3 regions of the Streptomyces sp. NPDC001832 genome follow, and region 1 is predicted to be linked to each of the others. Evidence: riboswitches for the same ligand, from Rfam matches in the RefSeq annotation. Region 1 holds a riboswitch; each other region holds the start of a gene.
What was found. A riboswitch is a leader RNA that binds a small molecule or an ion and turns the genes downstream of it on or off. The one in region 1 is predicted to bind cyclic di-AMP.
Positions count from the first base shown of each region.

Region 2: another riboswitch for cyclic di-AMP. It lies ahead of ABT115_RS30130 (transglycosylase SLT domain-containing protein); the one in region 1 lies ahead of ABT115_RS17085 (M23 family metallopeptidase).
Region 3: another riboswitch for cyclic di-AMP. It lies ahead of ABT115_RS25480 (M23 family metallopeptidase); the one in region 1 lies ahead of ABT115_RS17085 (M23 family metallopeptidase).

Region 1 covers NZ_JBEOYU010000019.1:9,221-13,468, forward strand. Annotated here, with positions in the region: gene ABT115_RS17080 (HPr family phosphocarrier protein) at 1-73, shown strand, start outside; gene ABT115_RS17085 (M23 family metallopeptidase) at 301-1,101, opposite strand; cyclic di-AMP (ydaO/yuaA leader) riboswitch at 1,114-1,281, opposite strand; gene ABT115_RS17090 (M16 family metallopeptidase) at 1,633-3,015, opposite strand; gene ABT115_RS17095 (M16 family metallopeptidase) at 3,042-4,248, opposite strand, start outside.
Region 2 covers NZ_JBEOYU010000071.1:11,415-15,662, forward strand. Annotated here, with positions in the region: gene ABT115_RS30115 (Gfo/Idh/MocA family oxidoreductase) at 1-497, opposite strand, end outside; gene ABT115_RS30120 (NAD(+)/NADH kinase) at 553-1,632, opposite strand; gene ABT115_RS30125 (hypothetical protein) at 1,840-2,157, shown strand; gene ABT115_RS30130 (transglycosylase SLT domain-containing protein) at 2,328-3,071, opposite strand; cyclic di-AMP (ydaO/yuaA leader) riboswitch at 3,076-3,258, opposite strand; gene ABT115_RS30135 (APC family permease) at 3,840-4,248, shown strand, end outside.
Region 3 covers NZ_JBEOYU010000042.1:41,747-45,994, reverse strand. Annotated here, with positions in the region: gene ABT115_RS25485 (PrsW family intramembrane metalloprotease) at 1-1,388, shown strand, start outside; gene ABT115_RS25480 (M23 family metallopeptidase) at 1,568-2,761, opposite strand; cyclic di-AMP (ydaO/yuaA leader) riboswitch at 2,773-2,924, opposite strand; gene ABT115_RS25475 (PP2C family protein-serine/threonine phosphatase) at 3,260-4,248, opposite strand, start outside.

The DNA.
Region 1 (4,248 bases):
CTCCGAAGCCGCCCTGGACCGTCTGGCGAAGCTTGTCGCCGAAGGCCTTGACGAGCTTCCGGAGACCGTCTGAACCATGTCCTGTGAGAGAGCCGCGGCACCTGCATTCGGGGTCGCGGCTTTTTCGTTTTCCTGACCCGGGAGACCGCGAGGTGTGTTTGTCCTATTCGGGGGCGGGAGCGAATTCAGGCAGCCCAAAGGAAGCCGCCAACGTTTGCGGGACGGCGCGAAGGTCGGGCACGGCGAAGGCCCCGGCAGTGCTGCAGGGGCCTTCGAAGAGATGATGCGGGTGAAGCGTCGTCAGACGTTGACGCCGTGGGCGCGCAGGTAGGCGACGGGGTCCATGTCTGAGCCGTACGACGGCGTGGTCCGGGCCTCGAAGTGGAGGTGCGGGCCGGTGGAGTTGCCGGTCGAGCCGGAGAGGCCGATCTGCTGGCCGGCGCCGACGCTCTGGCCGACGGAGACGTTGATCGAGGAGAGGTGGCCGTACTGCGTGTACGTACCGTCCGTCATCCGGAGCACGACGTTGTTGCCGTACGCGCCACCCCAGCCTGCCTCGACGACCGTGCCGGCGCCGACAGCGACGACGGAGCTGCCGGACGCGGCGTGGAAGTCGATGCCCGAGTGGCTGCCGGAGGACCAGAGCGAGCCGCTGGACTTGTAGCCGGTGGTGACGTAAGAGCCGGCGACCGGAAGCTGGTAGGAACCCAGGCGAGCGCGCTCGGCAGACCGGGCGGCGCGGGCCTCCTCGGCGCGCGCCTCGGCCTCGGCCTTCGCCTTCTTCTTGGCGTCGGCCTTCTTCTTGGCCTCGGCCTTCTTCTTGGCCTCGGCCTTCTTCTTGGCCTCCGCCTTCGCCGCAACATCGGCCTGGTGCTTCTGCGCGTCGGCCTGGGCGTCGATCTGGTCGGCGATGGCGCCCTCGATGGCTATGACCTGGTTCAGACCGGTCTCACTGACGGAGGAGTCCGCGGCGAGGGCCGGAGAGACCATGCCGCCGACGACGCCGGTGGTGGCCAGAGCCGCGACTCCGGCGATCTTCGCGCTCCTGCGCGTCAGTCGGCTCGGGGCACGATGCTTCCCGGTGGCACGGGTGAACGCCATGAAGGGGCTGATCCTTTCCTTCCTTCTCGCCTACCGGGTTAGCTGACGGGTTCGGAGCAGGAAGGTCTCCTACGGACGTCCCGGCCTCACCGAGGCTCAGGCATCCGATTCACCCCAGGGACTCCATGGGTCCCCGGCTCCCCAGGCTCACGCCTGACAGGGACTCGGCGATGGCTGTCCGGTACGTCGCGGATGCGGCATACGAGTGACGGACAGCCCAGCTGACGCTAAGGGGGGTCACTTTCATTCACCAAACGGACAGGGCGTTTTGTAGCGCATCCCACAGGGCAAACAGGCAACCTCCCCAAAAAACGAACAAAAAAGGAAGACCCGTGTGAGTGAGATCTCACCCGGGTCTTCCTTTTCTGTCCCGATATGAACGCGTGACGGGTCGGTGGGCCGGCCGGTTCCGTCGGTGCTCGGTCGAACGTGACAGTCGACCGGTGGACTGTCACACGCAACAGGCCGGCCGGGCGGGCGGCGTCCGCCTCGGCCCGGCCGGCCGTCCGGCGTCCGCGGCGGGCACGACTGTCAGCCGGCGACCACCGACACCTCTCCGATGCCCAGGGCCCGGACCGGCTCCTCGATCTGTGCCGCGTCACCGACAAGGATCGTGACCAGCCGGTCACCCGGGAACGCGTTGACCACGGCTGCGGTCGCCTCGACCGTGCCGGTCTCCACGAGCCGGGCATACAGCTGTGCCTGGTAGTCGTCCGGGAGGTGCTGCTCGACCTGGTCGGCGAGGGTGCCCGCGACCGAGGCCGCCGTCTCGAACTTCAGCGGCGCGACACCCACGAGGTTCTGCACGGCCGTCTCGCGCTCTTCATCGGTCAGCCCTTCGACCACCAGGGTCCGCAGGACCGTCCACAGATCCTTCAGCGCCGGCCCCGTGGACTCCGTGTCCACCGATCCGCTGATGGCAAGCATCGCGGCACCCGTCGCCCCCGAGGCGGAACCCGGGGCCGAGGACCGCAGCACCTGGGCGAAGGCCCGGACGCCGTAGGTGTAGCCCTTCTCCTCGCGCAGCACACGGTCCAGCCGGGAGGTGAGCGTTCCGCCCAGGCAGTAAGTGCCCAGCACCTGGGCCGGCCATACGCTGTCGTGCCGGTCGGCGCCGATCCGGCCGATCAGCAGCTGCGTCTGCACCGCGCCCGGACGGTCGACGATCACCACTCGGCCGGTGTCGTCGGCGGTGATCGGCGGGGCGGGACGGGGCTCCGCGGTGTCTCCCGACCAGTCGCCGAGGGTGTCGGCAAGCAGGGCGTCCAGGTTGATGCCGGTGAGGTCACCGACGACCACGGCGGTCGCCGTGGACGGCCGGACGTGGGCGTCGAAGAAGGCACGCACAGCCGCCGAGTCGATCCGCTCCACCGTCTCCTCGGTGCCCTGGCGCGGGCGCGACATTCGCGCCGCGGCCGGGAAGAGCTCCTTGGAGAGCTGCTTGGCTGCGCGCCGGGCCGGGTTGGCCTGCTCGTGCGGGATCTCGTCCAGCCGGTTGCGTACCAGCCGTTCGATCTCGCTGTCGGCGAAGGCGGGCGCCCGCAGTGCCTCGGCAACCAGTGCGAGAGCCTTGGCCAGCCGGGAGGCCGGGACTTCCAGGGAGACCCGGACGCCGGGGTGGTCGGCGTGCGCGTCGAGGGTGGCGCCGCAGCGCTCCAGCTCGGCGGCGAACTCTTCGGCGGTGTGCTTGTCGGTGCCCTCGGACAGCGCCCGCGACATGATCGTGGCCACGCCGTCCAGGCCCTCGGGCTCGGCGTCCAGCGGGGCGTCGAGGAAGATCTCGACCGCCACGACCTGTTGGCCCGGGCGGTGGCAGCGCAGCACCGTGAGGCCGTTGGGCAGGGCGCATCGCTCCGGCGCGGGGAAGGCCCAGGGGCGGGCGACGCCGGGAGCCGGCTGCGGGTGGTACTGCATCGAAACTCCAGTCGCGGCAGCCTCGGTCACTTGTCCGCTCCTTCGTGCGCGTCGGTGTCGTCGGCGCCGGTCTCGGCGTCCGCTGCGTCTGCGGGCTCGGCCGATTCGACCGGCTCGTAGACCAGCACCGCCCGGTTGTCGGGGCGCAGCTGGGCCTTGGCGACCGCCTGGACCTCTTCCGCGGTGACATCGAGCACCCGCTGGACGGCGGTCAGAGCGAGTTGCGGGTCGCCGAACAGCACGGCGAACCGGCAGAGTTCGTCAGCGCGGCCGGCGACCGTACCGAGCCGGTCCAGCCACTCGCGCTCCAACTGGGCCTGCGCACGCTCCATTTCCTCGGGCGTGGGGCCCTCGGCAGCGAATCGGGCAAGCTCCTCGTCGACCGCGGCCTCGATCTGCGGCACCTCGACGCCGCCGGACGTCTTGACGTCCAGCCAGCCGAGCGAGGGCGCACCGGCCAGGCGCAGCAGCCCGAACCCGGCCGCCACGGCAGTACGGTCACGGCGGACCAGGCGGTTGTGCAGCCGCGACGACTCACCGCCGCCGAGCACGGTCAGCGCGAGGTCTGCCGCGTCACACTCACGGGTGCCGTCGTGCGGCAGCCGGTAGGCGGCCATCAGCGCCCGCGCAGGCACCTCCTCATGCACCTCTTCGCGCAGCTGCTCGCCGATGATCTCGGGGAGCGTGCCGTCGCGCGGCGGCTGCTTGCCGTCATGGGACGGGATGGAGCCGAAGTACTTCTCGATCCAGGCGAGGGTCTGCTCGGGGTCGATGTCACCGACGACCGAGAGCACCGCGTTGTTGGGCGCGTAGTACGTACGGAAGAAGGTGCGGGCGTCCTCGAGGGTCGCGGCGTCCAGGTCGGCCATCGAACCGATCGGCGTGTGGTGGTACGGGTGGCCCTCGGGGTAGGCCAGTGCCGTCAGCTTCTCGAACGCCGTGCCGTAGGGGACGTTGTCGTAGCGCTGTCGGCGCTCGTTCTTGACGACGTCGCGCTGGTTCTCCATGGACTCCTCGTCGAGCGCGGCGAGCAGCGAGCCCATCCGGTCGGCCTCGAGCCAGAGGGCCAGCTCCAGCTGGTGCGTAGGCATGGTCTCGAAGTAGTTGGTGCGCTCGAAGCTGGTGGTCCCGTTGAGCGAACCGCCGGCTCCCTGCACCAGCTCGAAGTGGCCGTTCCCCTTGACCTGGCCGGAGCCCTGGAACATCAGGTGCTCGAAGAGGTGAGCCAGACCG
Region 2 (4,248 bases), on a different contig from region 1:
CCGTAGAAGAAGATGCCGCCGTACTCGCTGTCAGGATCGGCAGGTCCGGACGTGACGACCACGTGCGGCTGCCCGCCCCGTACAGTCCGGGCCACCAGCGCATCGGTGTCGTGAATCCAGCGGAGCGCCGAGTATGACGTGAGCGGCGCGTCATGGGCGAGCGCGGTATCGATCATGGCCTGGGCGTCCTCGACGGTGCAGGCCAGTGGCTTGTCGACGAATACCGCAAGCCCCTCGGTCAGGAAAGGGGTCGCCTGCTCGCGGTGGTGCGCGCCGTGGCGGTCCGCGACGATGACGGCATCCACAAGGCCGAGCAGGCCGGTGGGCTCGTCAACGATCTTTTCTATCCCTCCGGTGGACACCAGCATGTCGTTGCGCCGACTGTGCCCGCCACTGAGAGCCACGACGCGGGCGTCGCCGCCCGCCTCGTGGACGTTGAGGTGGCCGACGATGTGGTCGACATGAGTGTTCTCGGTGCCTACGATCCCGATACGCATCAGGAGAGGCTACCTTCACCAGCTCGGTGGCCTCGGCGGCCTCTTCCTTGCCCGGTCAACGACCGCTTGCCTCGTCCTTGTCCGCCGGGGAGAGACGGAGATGGGCCAGGTCGTGCGGGACCGGACCGTCGGGGCGGAAGAGCGGCGCGCTCTCTCCGTCGGCTGCCGTGGCCGGAGCATCGGTGAGGCGAAGGCGTGTGCGCAGCCGCCCGTAGAAGTCGTGCGGGCCGAGCCTGATGACGCGCAGACGACGCGGGGCCGCGTACACCCCGAGCCAGTCTCCGGCGTCGATCACGCCGCGCAGTTGGCCGTCGATCGTGACCGCGCCCTGGCCCGAGTGGGGCAGGACCCGCACTGCGACCGGTTCGTCCGGCGCGACGACCACTGTGCGGTTGAAGGTCATGTGCGCTGCGACGGGTGTGAAGAGGACGGCGTCCATGCGCGGTGAGACCACCGGACCGCCTGCGGCGAAGCTGTAGGCGGTCGACCCGGTGGGGGTGGCCATGATGACGGCATCGGCCGAGTACGAGGCGAGGAGCCGGCCGCCGATATAGACGCCGAGACTCACCTGCCGGTCCCGCGCGAGCTTCTCCACGACGACGTCGTTGAGGGCCGTGACGTCCAGCGCCACACCCCAGCCTTCCGCCGCGGCCTCCGCCTCCATGTCGACATGAGGCGGCGGCAGCATCGGGCGCCGTCCGTAGGCCATCAGGGCATCGATGTCCTTGGGCACTTCCAGTACGCGCGAGGCCCTCATCGTCAGCGTCATGCGCTCCTCGACGTCCGCCCGCCCCTGGTGGACGGCGTCGAGCGCCCGGACGACGTCCTCGGCCGGTACCTCGGTCAGGAAGCCGACCCGGCCCAGGTCGATCCCGAGGACGGCGGCATGGTTCTTGGCCGCGATCCTGGCACCGCGCAGAAATGTGCCGTCGCCTCCGAGTGTCACGATGAGATCGGGGTTGCCCGCGACATGGGCCTCCTCCCGTCCGCCGCGCCGGCGCGCGTCGTCGCGCCACACGTCGATGTCCGTGCACGGAACGGCTTCGCCCGCACACCAGTCGCGTACGACGCGCGCTGCGGCAACGGCCTCGGGACGGCCCTGGTGGACGACGACTCCCACCCGCTCGACGCTCATCTCGCTCCGACTCCCGTGTTTCGACGACGTGGCGATGCCCTGGCCTTACCTTGATGGTCCATGGGTGTGCGGCTTCGTCGCCGGGCCGACACACCGTCCCCGGTCAGGCGATCGGGCTCTTGAGGAGCCGAGCGTGGGTCCGGGAGCACCGCGATGCGCGGACGGCCGCGGGTGGCGCAGCCACGGTCTTGATGTCAGCCTGAAGACATGGCTTGGGCGTCATGGACGACTCGCGGTGTTTTCTCCGGGCGCGGAGGCGTGCTCACGGACGAGGCCGGCGTCCTGTACGGAGACCTGACCGTTCACACGACCTGGGCCGATGACATGGCCCAGGTCACTGTGCAGTACACGGGTGCAATCGACTGGTTCACCATGTCGGGCAGCCCCGTGCCTTGCGGCTCGGAGGATGACAGCCGGCACCTTCACGCGGCGGCGGTGGAGTCTGTCCGGGAGGGAGCGGCGGCCACGGTTCCGAGGCCTTGGCCGCAGAAGCCGCAGCAGCCGACGGAGAGCGCCCAGGAGTGACGGATACGTCGTCAGTGGCGGACGGTTACGTCGTTGGTGATGCGAACTGCTGTCCACGCGGGTGAGCAGCCGAAAGGCGGTCCCTGACCGGCGGGTGTGGTCCTTTGCGAGGGTCCTGTTCGGCCCCTCGCCACCCGTCGGTCCTGAACCGCCATCGGCGTCGCTGCGAGTCAGTAGGCGCCGGACACGTTGTCGATGGAGCCGTACCTGTCGGCGGCGTAGTTGCACGCTGCGGTGATATTGGCGACCGGGTCGTAGCTGTCCGTCGACGTACCGGGCACGTGGTAGGCACGGAACGTCGGGTCGATGATCTGGAGGAGGCCCTTGGACGGCGTTCCGGCGGCGGCGTTCGAGTCCCAGTTGTTGATGGCCAGCGGGTTGCCGGCGGACTCACGCATGATGTTGCGGTGGATGCCTTCGTAGCTGCCGGGGATGCCCTGCTGGGCCATGACGTCCAGCGACTCCTCGATCCAGCCGTCCAGATCGTTCGTGTACGCCCCGGGCTGCGCGGCCGGTGCGGCAGTGGCAGATGCGGAAGTCTTGGGCTCAGCCGGGGCGCCAATTGTCAGCTTGATGCCCGGGCGAATCAGTGCGGGGTTGTCGCCGACGATTTCTCGATTGTCCTCGTACAGCTCCTGCCAGCCACCGCTGAGGGAATGTCCCTGCGCGATCTTGGAAAGGGTATCGCCCGCGATCACGGAATAGGTGGTGGGCGCGGCCTTCTGCGCGGGATTCCCCGCGGCGGCGACGGTCGATGCCGCAGCCTTTTCGGCGGTGGCGGGCTGGGCCGGCGCGGCCGAGGCGAAGCCGGCACCGATCAGCGGAAGCATGAGAGCGGCTCCGCCCGTGGTCGCGGCGATGAGACCGCGGCTCAGTGAAGTGCGCTTACGACGGCAGTTACCCGTTGTGGGCATAGCGAATTCCTCTCCGTCGCCTACGAGGTGAGCTGTCGGGTTCGGACTGGAGATGTCCGGCCGCACGCAATGCGGCTTCACCCCGAGCCGTTCCGAATACCGGATCGGCGACTTACCTGGGTCCCCCGCTCCTGCCCTGCATGAGTGGTCGGGTTGCCGGACGGCGGCAGGATTCGGCGTTCCGCCCGGATTGACGGTGACCGTAGGCGAGAAACACCGAAAGGAACAAGTCCCTATTTTTCGATCACAATTCATTTGCAAGATCGAATCGTGGAATTGGCAGTAATCCAGCTCACGCCGCGAAGCCAAAATTCCCGGCACAGAAGGGGACCGGGCTGCGCGCCACGACACCTTGAGCTCTGAACGTGACTCGCACCACGGAGTTCTCAAAAGGGGCAATTCGGTCATTCATCGAAGGTTGCAACTCTCATCAAATGCCTCTTCATCGACCAAACAGCCACTTATAAATAAATCGCCCATATTTGGACATTTAATCGGCAAGTCGATGCGTCTCGGAACGACGGCCACGACCTGCCGTTCCTCAAGTCGGTCCGCATCACCCGCTGGCTGCTCCTTGTGGAGGATCTTCGGGACACCACCGCGGAGGATGTAGGCGACTGCTCGCCACGCCGGAAGCGGGCTGAGCAGCCGCGACGGGGTAAACCTTGCCGGTCGCGGCACTGGCTCAGTTACCGTGCCCCCGGAAACTCTGCATGCGTACGGACTGCGGGGACCTGCCCGTGCGGGGCGCCCGGCTGGGAGTGAGCGATGAACACGTCGACGGCGACGGCGGGAACGGGCGGGTTGAAGCGCCGTCTGAGCGTGTTCGACGCCGTGGTCATCGGCCTGGGTTCGATGATCGGTGCCGGCATCTTCGTCGCACCGGCGCCTGCCGCCGCGGCCGCCGGGTCCGGGCTGCTGCTCGGCCTGGGGCTGGCTGCGGGGGTCGCGTACTGCAACGCGATGTCCTCCGCCCGGCTGGCAGGTCGCTACCCGGAGTCCGGTGGCACCTATGTGTACGGCCGTGAACGCCTGGGCGACTTCTGGGGCTATCTCGCAGGCTGGGGATTCGTCGTCGGCAAGACTGCTTCCTGTGCGGCCATGTCGTTGACCGTGGGCTCGTATGTGTGGCCCGCCCAGCCGCACGCGGTGGCCGTCGCGGCGGTGGTGGCGCTGA
Region 3 (4,248 bases), on a different contig from region 1:
TGTTCACGGTGCTCGCGCTATGCGGCCTGGCGATCCTGGCGCTGGTCCGCGATCAGACAGGCACCGAGGGCTTTCTCGTAGGCCTGGGTCTCGCCGTGCTGCCCGTCCCGCTCCTGATGGCGGCGTTCCGCTGGCTGGACCGGGTCGAACCTGCGCCGTGGCGGAATCTGCTGTTCTCCTTCGCCTGGGGTGCGTTCGCGGCCGCCCTGATCGCGATCATCGCGAATTCGTTCGCGACTCGCTGGATAGCCGCGGCCACCGCCGACCCGTCGGGCGCCAACACCCTCGGCGCCACGGTCATAGCGCCGGTCATCGAGGAGAGCGCCAAGGCCGCGGCCGTCCTGCTGATCTTCCTGTTCCGAAGGCGGGAGTTCAACGGGATCGTAGACGGCGTCGTCATCGCCGGCTTCACCGCGAGCGGCTTCGCCTTCACCGAGAACATCCTCTACCTGGGCACCGCCTTCGGTGAGGACCAGCAGATAGGCGCCTCGGGCGTAGTCTCGGTGACCGCCGCGACGTTCTTCGTACGGGCGGTGATGTCGCCGTTCGCGCATCCGCTCTTCACGGTGCTGACCGGAATAGGTTTCGGACTGGCCGCGGTCAGTGCGCGGCGCCGCCGGATCCGCCGTATCGTGCTGCCGCTGCTGGGTCTCGTCCTCGCCATGGGCATGCACGCCCTGTGGAACGGGTCGGCGTCATTCGGCCCGTACGGCTTCTATGCCGTGTACTGGGTGTTCATGGTCCCGGTCTTCGGCCTGGTGACCTGGCTGGCGATCTGGTCGCGCCAGCGGGAGCTGCGTGCGCTCTCCGCCGAGCTGCCTGCCTATGCTGCGGCCGGCTGGCTGACCCCCGCCGAACCGCTCGCCCTCTCCTCGATGCGGGCCCGCGGCATGGCACGCGAGGCGGCACGCCGACAACACGTCGCCGCAGCCTGGGGAAGCCCGTACGGAACGGCGTACGCGCCAGGATTCGGGCCAGGGCACGCGCCAGGATTCGGACCGGGGCACGTGTCGCCCGGGTCCAGGCCGTCGGCCCAGGTCAGGGCTCATGCCAAAGCGCAGGCCAAGGCCCGCGGAAGGGCTGCCGCCCGCACCGTCGCCGAGTACGAATCGTTCGCGACGTCACTGGCCTCGCTGCGCCGACAGGCGCGCCGCGGGGCGGCGGGCCCGGACTTCGCCGAGCGCGAGCTGGAGCTGCTGCACCACCTCTGGCAGCGCAGGGGCGTGGCCGCTCCCGCCCTGACGTACGCGGCGCAGGCTACGGGACGCCTGCGCCCCCACCCCCTGCCGACGGCCGCGTTCGCGCACCCGTTCCCGCAACACACGCAGTACGGCGGCTACGGCTACAACCCGTACCTGACCCCGCACCGAACGTCGCCACCGCAGTAGGGGCGTTCGCGAGCAGCCGGCCGCGATCCGTGGACGGCCCGGCCGTCCTCGTCAGGCGGCGTCCGCCATTCCGACAGGCCGGCAGCCCTGACGTCGGGGGTGAGCGTCAGGGCTGCCGGGGTTCAACGGCCGGTGAACCGGCTCGGATCACGAGGGCCGGGAGTAGGCCGCCCGGTGGATCAAGGGTTGAGGCCCTTGTCGCGCAGCCAGGCCATCGGGTCGATGCCCGCGCCGTCGGGGGTGTGGACCTCCAGGTGGAGGTGCGGGCCCGTGACATTGCCGGTCGCGCCGACCCGGCCAATGGTGTCACCGGTGGTGACCTTCTGGCCGACACTGACGCTGATCGAGGACTGGTGGCAGTACCACACCTCCGTACCGTCCTCGAGCTCCAGCACCGTGCGGTAGCCGTACGAGCCGGACCAGCCTGCGGACTTGATGGTGCCGCCGTGTACGGCCTTGATCGGGGTGCCGGTCGGCGCCGCGAAGTCAAGTCCGGTGTGGTGGCCGGAGGACCACATCGAGCCGGCTTGGCCGTAGGTCGAGGTGACCGTGTACGAGGAGGTCGGGAGGGCATAGCTGGCGGCGAGCTTGGCGAGCCGCAGCGCCTCGGCCTTCGCCTTGGCCTCCTCCTCCGCCTTCTTCTTCTCGGCGGCGGCCTTGGCCTCGGCCGCGTCCTGCTGCTTCTTGGCCTCCGCGGCGGCCTTCTCCGCGGCCGCCTTCTCCTGGGCCGCCATGGCTTCGGCGGCGGCGGCGTCATGCTGCTGCTCGGCCTGCTGGAGGATGCGGGCGCGGAGTGCCTCGCCCGCATCCGTCGCGCCCTGCTCGGCCTCGGCGGTGGTGAGGCCGGCGGTGGTGAGCGGGGCGGTAGCGGCGACGGCCTCGGACTTGTCGGCCTCGGACTCACCGGAGAACAGGGAGCCCACGCCGGCAAGGGACTTGGCGTCGGGGAGGCTGTCCGAGATGGAGTCGGGAAGGGAGATGGAGACCGGCGGCTTGCTCTGCGCGGTGGCCATGCCGCCCGCGCCGACTGCCGCGATGACGCCGACCCCGAGCACCGTGGAGCTACGGGCAAGTCCGTTGCGCTGCTTGGCGACGCGGTGCTTGCCGCGTACGGGGCGGACGGACTCCTCGGTGGGGTTCCACTCGTCCCAGCTTCCGCCGGGCCGGCCGTTGCCGTCGACGCGGAATTCGCTGCCGGTCTCACCGGCGAAGTCGCCGCCCGGCTCGGTGCCGTAACCGGCGCCGAACGCCGTTCCCGTCCCGGTGGTTCCGTGGTCGGAGCCGAAACCGGATCCGAAGTCAGCGCCGAAGCCGGAGCTGAACTCGGGGTTGAACCGAGAGGGGGCTTCGGGGGCAGGCTTGTTGGACGCCACGGGGGCGCACTCCTTTCCTTCCTTCTCGCCTACCGGGTTAGCTGACGGGTTCGGAGCAGGAAGGTCTCCTACGGCCCCTACGCCTCTCACGAGACACAGGTGTCCGATTCACCCCATGTAGATGGTTCCCCGGTTCCCTTGCGGAATTCGGCGCTCGCGCACGGTGCCGCCACTGACGACGGCTGGGACGACCGCGCTGCGTTATCGAACGTTAATAGACACACGGGCCTGATTCCAAGCTGTTCCCACTGATCGCTCAGGTCTTTGGCCAGGACTTTACGGGACACAACCGGGTGCAATAGGATGACTTGATCGCCCCTCAGCCATTACCCGGTTCCTGACGTTGCGTCAAACGTTATGCGGAGCGGCGCCTTTCAGTTACGCACGGTGGCGTCCCGCACCCAAGGCCGCGTCCCGGGCCACGCGAAGCACTGGGGCCACGCGAAGCACCCGACCCGCACAAGTCAGCCAGCCCGCACGACGCACCTGCCGCACCCCTCACGCCTCTTCCAGGGACACAATCCTCACGGTCCTGCGCCGGTCCAGCTGCCCCTCCGCGGGACGTACGACCGCGAGCAGCGCCATGTCGTCGGTCGTCTCGCCGCCCGTGTGCAGCCGTACATCATCGGTCAGCGCGGACAGCAGCTCCTCCGGCCCAGGAAAGATCTGACCGCGCAGCCGGGCCGCCGGATCGTAGAAGACCCCATCGGCGTTCCGCGCCTCAGAGAGACCGTCGGTATAGAGAAGCAGGGTCGCCCCCGCCGGCAGATCCCATTCGTCCGCCCGGTCGGGCCACGCCCCCAGCTCCATCCCGAGCGGCAGTGCGGGTACCGAGGGCCCCAGCACCTCCAGCGCCCCGTCCGCATGCAGCAGGATCGGCTCGGGGTGACCGCGGTTGACGATCCGCACCCGGGACACCCCGGACGGGATCTCGGCCAGCACGGCGGTGGTGAAGCCCTCCACCGCGTCCAGCCCGCCCCGAGCCCCCTCCCGCGCCAGCGCCCGCTCCAGCCGCTGCGCCACGCCTTCCAGCGAACGCTCCTGCTCGGCCGCCTCCCGGAACGCCCCGATGAGCACCGCCACCGACTCCACGGCGCCGATCCCTTTTCCCCGTACGTCCCCGACCACCAGCCGCACCCCCTGTGGGGTGTCCATCACGGCGAACAGGTCGCCGCCGACGTACTCGTCCGCCTGCGCCGCCTCGTACCGCGCCGCCACATGCAGCCCGCCGATCCGGTCGGACGGCTTCGGCAGCACCGCCCGCATGGCGGTCTCCGCAATGACCCGCGCGGAGGCCAGCTGCTCACCGCCGCGCCGTACGACCGTGTTGATCAGGACTGCGAGGGCCGAGACGGTGGCCAGGGTGAGCAGCTCGGTCAAGGGCACGGCCGGCGGCAATGTGTTGCTGGACAGCCGCACCACGGTGACGGCCACCATCGCGGCAATGCCGGTACAGATGGTGCTGGTCAGCGAGAAGAACGGCGCGG